Regions from separate parts of the Thauera sp. 27 genome, predicted to be linked through region 2. Evidence: predicted binding sites of a transcription regulator. Region 2 holds the regulator's gene; each other region holds the start of a gene.
The links. The regulator FNR, encoded in region 2, switches genes on or off when oxygen is low (the NO sensors DNR and NnrR bind a similar motif). The targets are predictions, from matches to a motif close to TTGANCTAGNTCAA.
Positions count from the first base shown of each region.

Region 1: a site for FNR is predicted at 3,824-3,837, ahead of B447_RS09165 (bifunctional acetate--CoA ligase family protein/GNAT family N-acetyltransferase). Genes of this name have one in related genera too.
Region 3: a site for FNR is predicted at 2,337-2,350, ahead of B447_RS11210 (tetrathionate reductase family octaheme c-type cytochrome). Genes of this name have one in related genera too.

Region 1 covers NZ_AMXB01000013.1:80,051-85,370, reverse strand. Annotated here, with positions in the region: gene pap (polyphosphate:AMP phosphotransferase) at 1-1,087, shown strand, start outside; gene B447_RS09165 (bifunctional acetate--CoA ligase family protein/GNAT family N-acetyltransferase) at 1,107-3,764, opposite strand; gene B447_RS09160 (2Fe-2S iron-sulfur cluster-binding protein) at 4,001-5,098, opposite strand; gene paaD (1,2-phenylacetyl-CoA epoxidase subunit PaaD) at 5,117-5,320, opposite strand, start outside.
Region 2 covers NZ_AMXB01000010.1:34,592-39,911, reverse strand. Annotated here, with positions in the region: gene B447_RS07110 (MBL fold metallo-hydrolase RNA specificity domain-containing protein) at 1-31, shown strand, start outside; gene B447_RS07105 (PHA/PHB synthase family protein) at 176-1,813, shown strand; gene B447_RS07100 (Crp/Fnr family transcriptional regulator) at 1,837-2,520, opposite strand; gene B447_RS07095 (SirB2 family protein) at 2,619-2,999, shown strand; gene fnr (fumarate/nitrate reduction transcriptional regulator Fnr) at 3,033-3,773, opposite strand; gene hemN (oxygen-independent coproporphyrinogen III oxidase) at 3,923-5,314, shown strand.
Region 3 covers NZ_AMXB01000017.1:67,419-72,738, forward strand. Annotated here, with positions in the region: gene B447_RS11200 (NADPH-dependent FMN reductase) at 1-3, opposite strand, end outside; gene B447_RS11205 (cytochrome b/b6 domain-containing protein) at 87-728, opposite strand; gene B447_RS11210 (tetrathionate reductase family octaheme c-type cytochrome) at 730-2,325, opposite strand; gene B447_RS11215 (adenosine deaminase) at 2,443-3,447, opposite strand; gene B447_RS11220 (HupE/UreJ family protein) at 3,570-4,154, opposite strand; gene ureG (urease accessory protein UreG) at 4,237-4,887, opposite strand; gene B447_RS11230 (urease accessory protein UreF) at 4,890-5,320, opposite strand, start outside.

The DNA of each region.
Region 1 (5,320 bases), on a different contig from region 2:
CATCCGCCGTTTCGAGTCGATGCTCGCGCAAGAGGGCGTGCTGTTGATCAAGTTCTGGTTCCATCTGCCGCGGGACGCACAGAAGGCGCGCCTGAAGGCGCTCGAGAAGGATCCGCGCACGCGCTGGCGGGTGACCGAGCGCGACTGGCGCTACTACAACCTCTACGAACGCTACCGGGAGGTGGCGGGGCATGTGTTGCGGACGACGAGCACGGCTGCGGCGCCCTGGCTGATCGTGGATGGCTCGGACGCCAACTACCGAGCCCTGTTCGTCGGCCGCACGCTGTTGTCGGCGCTGCGCCGCCGGCTCGATGCCGCATCCCAGCACTGGACGCCCCGGCTGTCGGTCGCGCCGCTGCCGCCGCGCGTCGATGGGCTCAATGTGCTCGACGCGCTCGTGCGCCAGGACATGAGACGCAAGGACTACGACGACCAGCTCGAGCGCCTGCAGGGGCGACTTGCCCTGCTGTCGCGCTCGCCGGCGTTTCGCACGCGCGCGCTGGTGCTGGTGTTCGAAGGCATGGATGCGGCGGGCAAGGGCGGCGCGATCCGCCGCGTGGTCGGCGCGCTCGATGCGCGCCAGTACCGCGTCATCCCGGTCGCGGCGCCGACCGACGAGGAAAGCGCCCAGCCCTACTTGTGGCGCTTCTGGCGCCACCTGCCGCGGCGCGGCAAGGTGGTCGTATTCGACCGCTCCTGGTATGGCCGTGTGCTGGTCGAGCGCGTCGAGGGCTTCTGTTCCGAGGCCGACTGGATGCGTGCCTACGCCGAGATCAACGACTTCGAGGACGAACTGGCGAGTGCCGGCGCGGTTGTCGTCAAGTTCTGGCTTGCGATCAGCAAGGACGAGCAACTCGCCCGCTTCAAGGAGCGTGAATCCGAGCCGCACAAGCACTTCAAGATCACCGAGGAGGACTGGCGCAACCGCGACAAGTGGGACGAGTACAGCCGTGCGGTGTGCGACATGGTCGATCGCACCAGTACCGAGTACGCGCCGTGGACCCTGGTCGAGGCTGACGACAAGCATTTCGCCCGCATCAAGGTGCTGCGCACGATCTGCGAACGCCTCGAGGCAGCACTCGGCTGAGGCTGCGGCGCGGGAGCGCTCACTTGCCGTGCAGCGCCTTGACCACCCGCCGCAGCGCGCTCTCCTCGGGGTGGGGCTGGACCAGGAAGCCGAGGCCGTGCATCAGGCGCAGCATCTTCGGGTTGTTGCCGAGCACGTCGCCGAAGATGCTGCGATAGCCCTTGGCGCGGGCGACTTCGATGAGCGCCCCCATGAGTCGGCGGCCGAGGCCGAAGCGCTGCCAGCCGTCGGCGACGACGAGGGCGAACTCGACCGACTCGCCATCGGCAGCGAGCGCATAGCGCGCGCTGCCGATCATCTGCTCGGTACCCGCGTCGTCGGGCGTCGTGGCGATCAGTGCCATCTCGCGGTCGTAGTCGATCTGCGTGAAGCGCGCGATCATCGCCGGGCTGAGTTCGTCCAGCTCCTCCATGAAGCGCATGTAGCGGGTCTCGGCGCTCAGGCCGTTGAAGAAGGCCAGCAGCAGCCCGGCGTCTTCCGGGCGTATCGGGCGGGTGCGCACGGCGCGGCCGTCGCCGACCTTCCAGTCCTGGACGAGGTGCAGCGGATAGGGATGGATCGCCATGTGGGCATAGCGGTCGCTGCCGGCAGGCAGGCCCTGGTCGATGACGACGCGCGCGTCCGCCGCCACTGCACCCTCAGCGTCGATGATGAGCGGGCCGATCTCCAGTTCGCGCACCCAGGGCAATTCGCACACCAGGTCGGACACCGATACCAGCACCTGCTCGACGGCGGCGCGGTTGAGCGTGCCCGCAGGGCTGCGGGGGCCGCGCGGCGCAGTCGGCATGGCCGTGTCGATGAGGTCGCGCGCCAGCACCGGGTTGAGCGGCGGCAGCGCAAAGGTGCGTGGCGCCGAGGCGTCCTCTGGCCCGAGACTGATCACCGGGCCGAAGATGGCGTCGCGTACGACCTGGATGCTGAACTCGCGGGCGCGCGGCCGGTACAGGTAGGGCTCGATCGCTACGCCAGTGATGTGCGCCTCGGGGTGGCGCAGGCGGACCGCATCGACGATGTCGTGGTAGGCGCTCCACACCGATTCGGCGGTGTTGATGTTGAGGCGTACGCCGCCCGACTCCGACTTGCTGGCAAGCTCGGCAGCGTCGACCTTCATCGCCACCGGGAAGCCGACCTGCTCGGCGACGAACAGGGCCTGCGTGGCATCGTGGGCGACCGTGGTGGGCGTGACCGCGATGCCGTAGCTGCGTAGCAGGGCCTTGGACTCCATCGCCGACAGGGTGTGGCGGCGCTGGTTGAGCAAGGTTTCGATCAGCACGCGTGCCCCGCCGCTGCGACGGTAGGCCGCCGCGCCGCCGCCCGCGGTCTGCAGCAGCAGTGTCTGGCTGTGATGGAAGCGGGAGATGTCGTGGAGCAACTCGACCGCGGCCTCGGGGGCGCTGAATACGGGGATGCCGGCCTGTTCGAGCAGGCTGCGCGCCTCGGCCACCTGGCCGCCGCCCATCCAGCAGCAGCACAGCTTGAGCCGCAGCTGCGCCGAGAGGTCGATGATCTCCTGGGCGACTTCGACCGGCTCCACGAGGGCATGCGGCGACAGGATTACCAGCAGGTTGGTCACTGCGGCGTCCTCGGCGAGTGCCAGGATGGCGTCGCGATAGCGTTGCGGACTCGCGTCGCCGCCGAGGTCGAGCGGGTTGTGGCTGCGGCGCTCGCGTCCGCCCAGGCGCTCGAGTGCCGCGATGGTGGGCGAGCCGAGATTGACCAGGGTGGTGCCGAGGTCCTTGGCGCGGTCGGCGGCGAGGTCGGCCGGGCCGCTGCCGTTGGAGACGATGGCGAGGCTGTCCTCGCGCGGACGGAAGCCGCAGGAGAGCGCCTTGGTGGCGAAGAACAATTGGTCGAGATTGTTGACCCGCACCACCCCCGCACGGCGCATGGCCGCGTCGAAAACCACGTCGGCGAGTCCACCGTGTGCAGCTGCGGTCGTGTCGTTCTCGTCCGCGCCGTGACGGCCCGCCTTGAGCACGATGATCGGCTTGATGCGTGCCGCCGAGCGCAGTGCGCTCATGAAGTGGCGGGCATTACGGATGTGGTCGACGTAGAGCAGGATGTAGCGCGTCTGCGGGTCGTGGGTCAGGTATTCGAGGATCTCGCCGAAATCGATGTCCACGGTGCCGCCGAGCGAGATCACCGACGAGAAGCCCACGCCCTGTGTGGAGGCCCAGTCCAGCACGACCGAGCACAGTGCGCCCGACTGCGACACCAGGGCGATTTCGCCCGGCTTGACCGCGATGCGGGTGAGCGCGGCGTTGAGCCCGCTGCCCGGGCGGGCGATACCCAGGCTGCCGGGTCCGAGCAGGCGCAAGCCGCTTTCACGCGCGGTCTCGATGATGCGGCGCTCGAGTGTGCGCCCGGTGGCGCCGACGATGATGGCATTGCGCACACCGCTGCGCCCGCACTGGGCAGTGACGTTGTGCAGCATGCGCGCGGGCGTGGCAATGATGGCGAGGTCGACCGGGCGGCCGATGTCCTCGATCGAGCGATGGCAGGGGTGGTCCTGGATGCGCTCGTACTTCGGGTTCACCGCGTGCAGCGTGCCGCGGTAGCCGCCCTCGACCAGGTTGCGGAAGATGATGCGGCCGACCGAGCCGGGTGAGTCCGAAGCGCCGATGACGGCGATCGACGCCGGTTCGAAGGCGGTGCTCAGGGCGTGGTGGCTGGACATGGCGGTGGGCGCAGAGGTGGCTAGGGCTTAAGTGATACCAGATAAATTGATTTTCTTTGTTGATGTGTATCAGTAAGCATCCGCTGGCGCCTCGCCTCGAAAACGCCAACGGCCGTCGAGACGGCCGTTGCAAGGGTACGGATGCGGGCAGGGCAGTTGCCGCGATTGCCTTCAACCGCTCGCGGCTCGGCCCGCTCCCACGGCGCCAGCCGCGGGCCCGTGGCCGCCCCGCGCGCTCAGCGTTCGTCGAAGCTGATCTTGAGCCGCTTGGTCGTCGCCCGTGCCTGACAGCTGAGCACGAAGCCCTGTGCCACTTCGGCCGCCTCGAGGGTGAAGTTCTTGTCCATCACCACCTCGCCCTCCTGCACCTTGGCACGGCAGGTGCAGCACACGCCCGCCTTGCACGAGAACGGCAGGTCTAGGCCGGCGTTGAGCGCGGCGTCGAGCAGGTGGTCGTCCGGGCCGATGGCGATCTCGTGTTCCTTGCCGTCGAGCACCAAGGTCATGGTGATGTCCTTGGTTGCGGCGGCGGCGGCTTCGGCGCTGCTCGATGCGCCGACGGGCTGGGCGCCGGCGGGCAGGTTGACAGTGAAGCGCTCGGTGCGGATACGGTCTGCCGGCACGCCGGCCTCGACCAGAGCCGATTCGGTGGCCATGATCATCTCATCGGGGCCGCAGATGAAGACTTCGTCCATGCTGCCCACGGGGAGCAGGGCGCCGATGATGGCGCGCACCTTGTCACCGTCGATGCGGCCTTGCAGCAGGTCGACCTCCTGGGCCTGACGCGATAGCACATGGATCATCGTCAAGCGGTCACGGTAGCGGTCCTTGAGGTCCTGCAGCTCCTCGTTGAACATCACCGTGGACATGCGGCGGTTGCCGTAGATGAGCGTGAACTTGGCGTCCGGCTGCTCCTCGAGCGTGGTCGCGGCGATCGACAGGATCGGGGTGATGCCCGAGCCGGCGGCAAAGCCAACGCGGTGCAGTGCGCGCTTCTTCCTGACCACGAAGCGTCCATCGGGCGGCATGACCTGAAGGGTGTCGCCGGCCTTGATCGCACGCGTGGCCCAGTTCGAGAACAGGCCGCCCTCGACCGGGCGGATGCCGATCTCGAGTTCGCCATCGCGGGCGAGGCGGCTGCGTGGGCTGCTGATCGAGTAGTTGCGGCGTACGTCCTGGCCGTCGATGGTGGCGCGCAGGGTGAGGAACTGGCCCGGCTCGAAGGTGAAGCGTTCGCGCTCGGCAGGCGGGATATCGAACGTGATTGCCACCGCGCCGGCGGCCTCTGGGCTCACGCGCTTGACGGCGAGTTCTTGGAAACGGAGTGCTGACATGACGTTTGGGCTCCGGCTTTAATAGGGTTTGAAGTAGTCGAAGGGCTCCTGGCAGTCGAGGCACTTGTACAGTGCCTTGCACGCCGTCGACCCGTACTGGGAGGTGACCGTGGTGTGGATGGAGCCGCAGCGCGGGCAGGCCACCGGTTCGGCCTGCACGCGGCGCACGAAGTGCACCACGCTGACGTCGCCGCCGCTGCCGCAGGTGCGGTGGGGCGGGGC
Region 2 (5,320 bases):
TGTCGCCCGACGTCCGTACCAGCTCCGATGAATCGTTGCGAGGAGAGCGAAGCACATGACTACACCGGACCGCAGGAGTCGTCCATCGTCGCACCCGAGGGCGACGCGCGGGCGTGCCAATGAATTGCTGCGTCGACTGCACGACAAGGTGGAGGGGTCTGTCGATCCGCTCGGCATGACCGCGCCCATAGTCCACGCGCAGCTTGCCTGGATGGCGCATCCACAGGAGCTGAGCGAGCACCTGCTGAGTCTCTCGCGCGACCTTTTCCGGCTGCAGATGCACACGTGGGATCGCATGCGCGGCATTCCGAGCGAGGATCCGATCAGCCCGAATGCCGATGATGCGCGCTTCTCGGATCCTGCCTGGACCGAGCGCCCGACCTGGGACCTGATCAAGGAGTGGTACCTCGCCTTCACCCGCCATACGCAGGACATGCTCTACGAGACGCCGGGGCTGTCGAACAAGGAGCGCAGGCGCGCAGCCTTCTGGTGGCGGAAATGGCTCAATGCGGTTGCGCCGACCAACTTCTTCTGGACCAACCCTGTTGCGCTCAGGCGCGCGATCGAGACCAATGGCGACAGCCTGAGGCGTGGCTTCGAGAACTGGCTCGCCGACCTGCAGGCCGGCAACGTTCGCATGACGAGCCCGGATGACTTCCGTGTGGGCGAGAATCTCGCCACCACGCCTGGTGCCGTGATCTACCGCAACAGGTTGCTCGAGGTGATCCACTATGCCCCGACCCAGAAGCGCGTGCGTGCCGAGCCCGTGGTGATCATCACGCCCTGGATCAACAAGTTCTACGTGCTCGATCTGGTGCCGCGAAAGAGCATGATCCGCTTCCTGCTCGATCAGGGGCTCGACGTGTTCATCACCAGCTGGAAGAACCCTGATGCCAGCATGAGCGAGGTGGGCTTCGATGACTACCTGATCGAGGGCATCGACGAGATCGTCCGTCAGGCGCGCGCCTTCACGGGCGCCGCAAAAGTGCATGCCGCCGGCTATTGCATTGGCGGCACCGCACTGGCGATGTACATGGCGTGGGCGAACCGGCGCTATGGTGAGGCCGAGATGCCGGTCGCCGACTGGACCTTGTTTACGACGCTGGTCGACTTCCACAAACCAGGCGACATCGAGGTCTTCATCGATGAGAGCAGCATCCGCTACCTGACCGAGCAGATGGCTCGCAAGGGCTACCTGGACGGCAAGGAGATGGCCGCCTCGTTCAGGCTGCTGCGCTCCAACAGCCTGATCTGGCATTACGTCGTGCATGGCTGGCTGTACGGAGAGTCACCGCCGCCATTCGACGTGCTGTTCTGGAACATGGATACCACCCGCATGCCGTACCGCATGCATGCCTGGTATTTGCGCGAACTCTACCTGCACAACAAGTTGATCCAGCCAGGGGCCTTGCAGGTCGCCGGTGAGGCGCTCGACCTCGCGGCCGTTTCGCAGCCGCTCTATGCGGTTGCGGCCGAGGACGATCACATCGCGCCGTGGCTGCAAACCTTCAAAGTGGTGCATCACGTTGGCGGACCGGTGCGGCAGGTATTGTCGAGTTCCGGGCATATCCTGGGCATCGTCAATCCCGTCGTCGACCCGCCCAAGCGCCACTACTGGGTCGAAGCCAGCACACGCGACGATACGCCGGAAACCTGGCGTCAGCGCGCCAAGCGTTGCGAGGGGAGCTGGTGGGAAGATTGGATGCGCTGGCTCAAGCCACGCTGCGGCGCGCTCGTGGCGGCGCGCCCGGTGTCGACCGAGGCTTTTCCCGCGCTTGCCGATGCGCCAGGGCAGTACGTGCTCGAGCCCTGAACGGCTACCGTGCTGCAACGGCCTCAGGCGTTGTGCCGTGCCAGGCGTGCAGGGTCGTGCAGGGTGATGCGCTTGCCCTGCACGCTGATCAGGCCTGCTTCGCTGAGGTCATGGAAGATTCGCGACAGCGTCTCGGGGGTCAGGTTGAGGCGCGAGGCGATCACCTGCTTGCTGGTGGGAAGCGCAATCTCGCATGGCGTGTCGCTGTCCGCCACCTGCAGCAGGTAGCCGATGACGCGCTGCATGCTCGAGCGCAGCGAGTAGGTTTCGACGTCCTGGATCAGGCTGTGCAGACGAATCGCCATGCCGGCCAGCAGTTTGTGAGCGAAGGTCGAATCCTGGTCGATGAGTTCGGTCACGACCGCCTGGCCGACATGGATCAGCACCGTGTCGCACAAGGCCTCCGCAAAGACCGGGTAGGGGTGGTTCATGAACATCACCGCCTCGCCGAAGCTCTGCATCGCACCCACGATCTCGACCACCTTCTCGGTGCCCTGTGGCGACGAGAAGGCCAGCTTGATCTGGCCCGATACGACGAAATAGAAGCCGTGGGGCTGGTCGCCGCGCTGGAACAGCACTTCGCCCCTGCCGACATGCCGATCGCGGGTGTAGCGCGACACACGCTGGATATCCGACTCCGACAACTCACTGAACAGCGGGATGCGATGCAGCAGGGCAGGGATGTCGACATGGGGGTGCTGGGACATTGCTTTGGCTCCGGAACGATTCGTAATCTTACCCGAGACGGGCGACAATACCTGTCGCCCCGAGACCGGCAGCTTGCCAGCCCTTGCAAGGAAAAAGGATGTACTACGCGATCAAACACCTTCACGTCGTCTGCGTCGTGCTCAGCGCAGCGGGTTTCCTGCTGCGCGGCATGTGGATGCTGACGGGCAATCCGATGCTCTCGCACCGGCTCACCCGTGTGTTGCCGCACATCATCGACAGCCTGCTGCTGCTGTCAGCGATCACGCTGGCGGTCATGATCGCGCAGTACCCGTTTGCCGCCGACTGGGTGACCGCCAAGGTCGGTGGCCTGGTTGCATACGTGCTGCTTGGCACGCTTGCACTCAAGCGCGGCCCGACCAAGCCGGTGCGTGCGGGCGCCTTTGCGGCCGCCCTGTCCGTGTACGTATGGATCGTGTCGGTCGCCTTCACCAAGAATCCCGCAGGCTTCCTTGCCTGAACAATGGCGGCCGTCGAGGCGGGGCGGCCAGCGTCAGCGCGCGCCGTGCTGGTGCTGGATCAGGCGCTTGAGCCCGGTGGGATCGAGCAACTGCACGTGCTTCTGTTGCACCGAGATCAGCCCTTCGTCCTGGAAGCGGGAGAAAGCGCGAGACACCGTCTCGAGCTTGAGCCCCAGGTAGGAACCGATCTCCTCGCGCGTCATGCGCAGGTGGAATTCCTGCGCCGAGAAGCCGCGCGCATTGAAGCGCTGCGACATGTTGAGAAGGAACGCCGCCAGCCGTTCCTCGGCGCGCATCGAACCGAGGAGCATCATCACGCCGTGGTCGCGCACGATCTCGCGGCTCATCACCTTGTGGAACTGCAGTTGCAGGCCTTCCACTTCGTGTGACATCTGCTCGAGCTTGTCATAGGCGATCACGCAGACCTCGCTGTCCTCGAGGGCGATCGCATAGCAGGTATGCGACTCTGCACTGATGCCGTCGAGGCCGAGAATCTCTCCGGTCATCTGGAAGCCGGTCACCTGATCGCGGCCGTCTTCGAGCAGCACGTCGGTCTTGAACGAACCGGCGCGGATGGCGTAGATCGCCTCGAACGGATCGCCCGCACGATACAGGCTTTGCTGGCGCTTGACCTTGCGCCGCGCGCCAACGAGTTCGTCCAGGCGGTTCAACTCGCTGTCGGACATCCCGAAGGGCAGGCACAACTCGACCAGGTTGCACTGCGAACAGGCAGACTTGAGCCCGTTCACGGTAATTGGCACGCTCGCCCTCATCTGCACGATAATCCTGCTTCCCCGACAAAAGACGCCAGACCTGGCTCAGGAGTGGTTCGATCGGGCAACACATCACGCCCGTTGACCCACGTCAACCAAAAAAACGCGGCGATCTGCCATTGTTTGGCACACACTGCCGCAGCAAGATCATGACAAGCCAGAACCAACTCATCTTCGATCCGCAACTCATCCGCCGATTCGACATCAACGGACCGCGCTACACGTCCTATCCGACAGCGGACCGCTTCGTCGAGGCCTTCAACGCCGATGCGCTCAAGGCCTGGCTCGCAAAAAGGGCGGTCGGCGGCGTCAGCAAACCGCTCTCATTATACTTCCACATCCCCTTCTGTAACACGATCTGCTATTACTGTGCCTGCAACAAGATCATCACCAAGGATCATGGGCGCTCGGCCAAGTATCTGAAATACCTGGCCAAGGAGATCGCGATGCAGGCGGAATGCCTGGAGGGCAGCCGCCAGGTCACGCAGCTCCACCTCGGTGGGGGAACGCCGACCTTCCTGTCGCATGACGAGATGCGCGAGCTCATGGCCGCGGTGCGCGAACACTTCACGCTTGTTCCCAATGGCGAATACTCGATCGAGGTCGACCCGCGCAAGGTCGACTTCGACACCGTGAAACTGCTCGCCGAGCTTGGCTTCAACCGCATGAGCGTTGGCGTGCAGGACTTCGCCGAAGATGTGCAGGCGGCGGTAAACCGCATCCAGAGCTATGACGAGACCAAGCTCGTCATCGACGCGGCACGTGCCACGGGCTTCAAGTCCGTGAGCATGGACCTGATCTACGGTCTGCCCAAGCAGAACGTGATCAGCTTCAACCGTACCCTCGAGCAGGTGCTGGAGATCTCGCCCGATCGCATCTCTCTCTACAGCTATGCCCACCTGCCGGGCCTGTTCAAGCCGCAGCGCCGCATCAACAGCGGCGACATGCCCACTGCAGACACCAAGCTGCAGTTGCTGCAGCTCGGCATCCGTCGCCTTACCGAGGCCGGCTACGTCTATATCGGCATGGACCACTTCGCCAAGCCGGATGACGAACTCACCGTTGCCCAGCGCCAGGGCCGTCTGCACCGCAACTTCCAGGGCTACTCCACCCAGGCCGAGTGCGATCTGCTTGCCTTCGGCGTATCGGCAATCGGCAAGATCGGTCCGGTGTACGCGCAGAACGTCAAGACGCTCGACGAGTACTACGATGCGCTCGACCGTGACGAGCTGCCGGTCCTGCGTGGCATCGAACTTACCGCCGACGACCTGTTGCGGCGTTCGATCATACAGGCGCTGATGTGCCACTTCGAGCTGTCCATGCAGTCGATCGAGATCGCCCACCTGATCGACTTCCGCTCCTATTTCGCCGAGGAACTTGCCGACCTGCAGGAGATGCAGAAGGCCGGGCTGGTGAAGATCGAGGGCGACTGGATCAGCGTCGAGCCTGCTGGTCGCCTGCTGGTGCGCGGTGTCGCCATGGTGTTCGACCGCTATCTGCGCGCAGACCGTGAGCGCGCGCGCTACTCCAGGGTGATCTGAGTCACG
Region 3 (5,320 bases), on a different contig from region 2:
CATCGGCGGACACTCCTCTGGGCTTGGGGAGACCATTAGACCTCATCCAAGGCAAAAGTTGGCCTGCTCAAACCGCCTCCACCGCCTCAGTGGCGGGCGGGTGCGGCCGGCTTGGCGGTGGCGCCGCCCTCGTCGTGCACGTCCTCCCAGCCGGTGATCATCGCCTTGATGTGGGCGAGCGGTGTGTGTCCGGCGGTGGCCAGATACACGTGGATGATCAGGAAAGCCAGCATCAGGAAGGCCCCCAGGGTGTGCAGCTGCGCCACCTGCTGCAGGCCGAGGCCATCGGGCATCAGCGGCTGCAGCCGCCCCCAGAACAGGTAGACCAGCCCCGAGACCCACACCAGCGGATTGATGAGCAGTTTCACACCGAGGTAGGCGATGCGCTGCAGCGGGTTGTGCTTGCGCTCGACCGTCACCTTGTAGGGGTGAGGCGCGCCGATGAAGATGCCGTAGGCGTAGTACTTCACCATGCGGTCGATATTGCTCAGCGTCGGTACGTAGTGCTTCCAATGCCCGGTGGTGAAGTGCCAGAAGATCGCCAGGACCCACAACCCGATCAGCAGCCAGGCAGCCAGCTCGTGCACTTCGACAGCGGTGCGGAAATCGAGCAGCCCATGGCTGCCGTGGATGGCGAAACCGGTGACCAGCAGCGTGATGATCAGCGCCGCCTGCATCCAGTGCCAGAAGCGCTCGAAGCGCGTGAACAGGTAGATGCGCTCGCTCATGTCAGTGCTCCTTGCGCTTGTTGCGGGTCAGGAAGCGCAGTCCGCCGTGGCCGATCGCACCAAGCAGCATCAAGCCAGCAAGGCCGAAACCGAAAGTGTCCAGCATCGCGTTGCGGTCGCGACCCGGCATCCACACTCCGGGCACCCCGGCGAGCCGCCCGTCGTTGGCGTGGCACTGGGCGCAGTCGAGCGCCTTGTCCTTGGGCGCGACCATGTGGGTGATCGGCCACAGCATGGAGGTCTCCACGAAGTCGAACTTGCCGCTGTAGGGCTGGCCGGTTGCGTCCGCACCGGCCTGAAGCGCCTTGGGCCAGTCGAAGTTGTACCAGAAGGCGGTGTCGTCCGGCGTCGCGGTGTGCGGCACGAGCAGAGTCAGGTGCTCGGTGTCATAAGGTTGCTTGCCGTGGAAGGTCTTGACCGGCCAGATGCGTGCATCGGACGCCCCGGGGGTGCCATGGAAGGTGTTGATCGCCACCCGGGTGGCGGGGTCGATGCGGGTATCGGGCTGGGTGTAGCTCACCTGGCCGTTGAACCACAGGTAGTCGGGCTGCACGTTCTCGCCGAGCACGAAATCGCCCTTCTTGCTGTCGTAGATGACATGTCCCCTGTCGTCCTTGAGCTGGAAGGGCCTGCCCTCAGGTGTCAGCTTGCCGGCAGTGGACCAGTCCCAGCCCATCTTGGTGGGCACGCCACCGCGCGCAAACTCGGGGATGTGGCAGGTCTGGCAGGCCAGCGTGCGGGTATGGTCGTTGAGGCGCTCCGAGTGCTGGAAGTCACCCTTGTGCGGTCGGTCGCCATGGCAGGCCTGGCAGGTCGCGGGATTGCGGTCGGTCTTCTCGCCTCGCATGATCGCACCGTGCGGATCGGCGCCGGTCATGCTGATGCGGCTGCCGGCGACGGCATGCTTGTCCGTCTTGTGACAGCTCGCACAGGTGAAGTTGAGCCCGTCCGCCGCCATGTGCACGTCGAGCGCCTTGTCGGGCTTGTTGAGCGAGGAGTCAAGGTCGCCATGCTTGACGCCGTCGCCACCGCCGCCGAAGTAATGGCAGGCGCCGCAGGTGCGCCGCGAGGTGGCGCCGATGCTCTGTGCCACGCTGGCAAGATCGGTGGCCTCGACGAACTTGCCGGACTTGGGCGGGAACTCGATGCGCTCGTACGGTGGATGACCAGCGAAGCCGGCCAGCTTGCGGTAAGCGCCGGTGTTGTGACAAGCCAGGCAATCGACCTTGTTCTCGGCCGTGAAGTCAAAGGTCTCGTCCTTCCAGCCATAGCCGATATGACAGGACTGGCAGAAGGCCTCGTTCGAACGGTCGCCGATGCAGAAACCGTTTAGCATGGTCTTCTTGCCCAGCTTCTGGCCGGTGTCGGGATTGACGTACTCCCAGGTCCAGTGGCGTGTGGCCATGACCTGCTTTGCGGCTTCGGTGTGACAGGCGAGACAGGCCGCGGTGACCTCCTCACCCGACTTGAAGGGCCCCTGCAACTCCTTGAACTTGCTGTGATCGGCGGTGCCGGTGGACGCGATGGCCAGCGTGGCAAGCAGCAGCAAGCAGAAGCCCGCCAGCAGGCTGGCAGCTCGGTTGGGTCGGACGCTCATGTCAGCACTCCGTGATCCGGGTCATCGAGCCATCAGTCTAACGCGCACCCCTATTTCAGTTTTTGATAATTATCTAACAAAGCAAAAAACCCCAGGAACTGAAGAGCCGATACGCTTTCAAGCCGGCATTGCGTCCAGCCGCAGCAGCCAGGGCGTACGCAAGGACTCCGGCACGAAGCTCGCTTCCAGGCTGTTGCGGGCGATGCGCTTGAGCTGCGTGCGGCTCAGGCCCAGCGCACGCGCGGTGTCGATGAAGTTGCGCGCGATGTAGCCGCCGAAATAGGCCGGGTCGTCGGAGTTGATCGTCACCTTCAAGCCGGCCTCAAGAAGCCGCTTCAGGTTGTGCTGCGCGAGATCGGGAAACACGCACAGCTTGACGTTCGACAGCGGGCATACCGTCAGCGCAACCTGCTCGCGTGCCAGGCGTTCGACCAGCGCGGGGTCTTCGGCACAACGCACGCCATGGTCGATGCGCTCGACCTTCAGCACGTCGAGCGCGTCCGCGATGTAGGCCGGCGGTCCCTCCTCACCCGCGTGCGCCACGATGTGCAGGCCCAACTCACGGCAGCGTGCGAACAGGCGCGCGAACTTGGCCGGAGGGTGTCCGCGCTCTGACGAATCGAGGCCGACGCCGTGGATGCGGGCGAGCTGCGGCAAGGCCTGCTCGAGGGTTGCGAAGCCCTCGTCCTCGCTCAGATGACGCAGGAAGCAGAGGATGAGCCGCGAACTGATCCCCCAGCGCACCTGGGCCTCGGCGCAGGCACGCTCCAGGCCATCCACGACGGTGGCAAAGGCGACACCGCGTGCGGTATGGGTCTGCGGGTCGAAGAACAGTTCGGCATGCACCACGCCGTCGGCATGGGCGCGCTCGAAGTAGGCCAATGCGAGTTCGAAGAAGTCGCGCTCATGGATCAGCGCGGCCGCGCCGGCGTAGTAGAGATCGAGAAAGCTCTGCAGGTCGGTAAAGGCATAAGCCGCGCGAGTCTCTTCCACGCTCTTCCACGGCAGGGCCACACCGTTGCGGCGGGCAAGCTCGAACATCATCTCCGGCTCCAGCGTGCCTTCGATGTGTACGTGCAACTCGGCCTTGGGCAGGCTGCAAACGAAATGCTCCAGGTCCATGACGCCCTCCGTGCTGATACCTGCATGCTAGTCCCAATCGGGCAGCTACGCCTGCAACAGCTCGAGCGCGTCAGCGGCTGCGCCGGGTGCGTACGCGCCCAGCGCAGCCCCCGGAGTCAGGCTCAGGCGCCGAGCAGCAAAGCCCCGGTGCCGGCGATGGCTGCGCCGGCCGCGCGGTGGACACGGTCGCCGAGCAGCGTCTGCGGCGTCCACCGCGTCAGTGCATAGCCGGCGCCGTGCAACAGCGCGGTCGCGAGCGCAAAGCCCAGGGCGTAGGTCGCCAGGCTGGCGCCCTCCATCTCGGCATGGTGGGCATGGCCATGGAAGAGCGCGAAGGCGGCGACGAGGGGCAAGCTCGCCGCCACGGGCAGACGCGCGGCAAGCGCGATCAACAGCCCCAGCACCAGCACCGAGGCAGCAATGCCAGCCTCTACCGCGGGCAGCGCGAAACCGAGGGCGCCCAACCCCGCGCCCGCCAGCATCGCCAGTACGAAGCCTGCAGGCAGCATCCAGCGCGTGGCGCCGGGCTGGCGCGCCGCATACAGGCCGACGGCCAGCATCGCAAGCAAATGGTCGACACCGCCGAACGGGTGGGCGAAGCCGCTGAAGAAGCTCGCACCTTCGTGGCCGGGGTGGGCGAGCGCGGCACCGGAGACGGTGGCCAGCGCCACGGCGACGAGCGCCGCGCGAACGGGATGGGTGTTCATGATGGAGACTCCTGCACTTTCAAGAAATGAATATCAGATGAAGCTACCGGGATTGCGAAGCAGCGAGGCCGTCAGGCGCCTTTCAGGCCGCCACCAGCAAGCCCTGACGCTCGATGAAGTCGATGATATCGGCGAGTCCCTGGCCCGTCTTCTGGTTGGAGAACACGAAGGGGCGCGTACCACGCATCTTGCGCGCATCGCGGTCCATGACCTCGAGCGAGGCGCCGACCAGCGGTGCAAGGTCGATCTTGTTGATCACCAGCAGGTCGCTGCGGGTAATGCCCGGCCCCCCCTTGCGCGGGATCTTGTCGCCGGCCGACACGTCGATGACATAGATCGTCAGGTCCGACAGCTCGGGCGAGAAGGTCGCCGCCAGGTTGTCGCCACCGGACTCGACGAAGATGATGTCCAGCCCCGGAAAGCGCGCGTTGAGCCGATCGACTGCCTCGAGGTTGATCGAGGCGTCCTCGCGAATCGCCGTATGCGGGCAGCCACCGGTCTCGACGCCGATGATGCGCTCGGGTGCGAGCGCTTCGTTGCGCACGAGGAACTGGGCATCCTCGGCAGTGTAGATGTCGTTGGTGACCACGGCGATGTTGTACTTGTCGCGCAGCGCCAGGCACAGCGCAAGCGTGAGCGCCGTCTTGCCGGAGCCGACCGGACCTCCGATGCCGACTCGGAGCGGACCGCGATGATGCCCGCGATCGCGACCGCAGCCTTCTGAGAGATTCATGCTCATGATCTGAACAGCCTCGTGTATTGGGTTTCATGCCGGCTGCTGGCAATGGCCAGGCCGGGGGTGTAGTTGCTCCAGCGCGCTTCGGGCAGCTCCAGCGCCTGCCCGACCAGCGCCGGAATGCGCTCGCCCAGCGTGGCGAGCAGGCGCTGGCCTGCGCTCTGACCGAGCGGCACCGCCTTTAGCGCCGCCATCACCTGGTTCTCGGCCCAGGCCCAGAGGTAGGCGGCCAGGGCCTGATCGGCCGGCACCTGCCAGGCCGCGGCAGCGGCCGACCAGGCGGTCGGAAAGCAGGGCGTATCGAGCGCCAGCAGGCGCGCGCGCCAGCCCGGCAGCGCGGCGAAGGCATCCAGTTCGGTGAGCAGCCTGACCAGCGACCAGCCCATCTGCAGCGTCTCGGCACGCAGCTCGGCCGTCTCCCGGCTGGCGA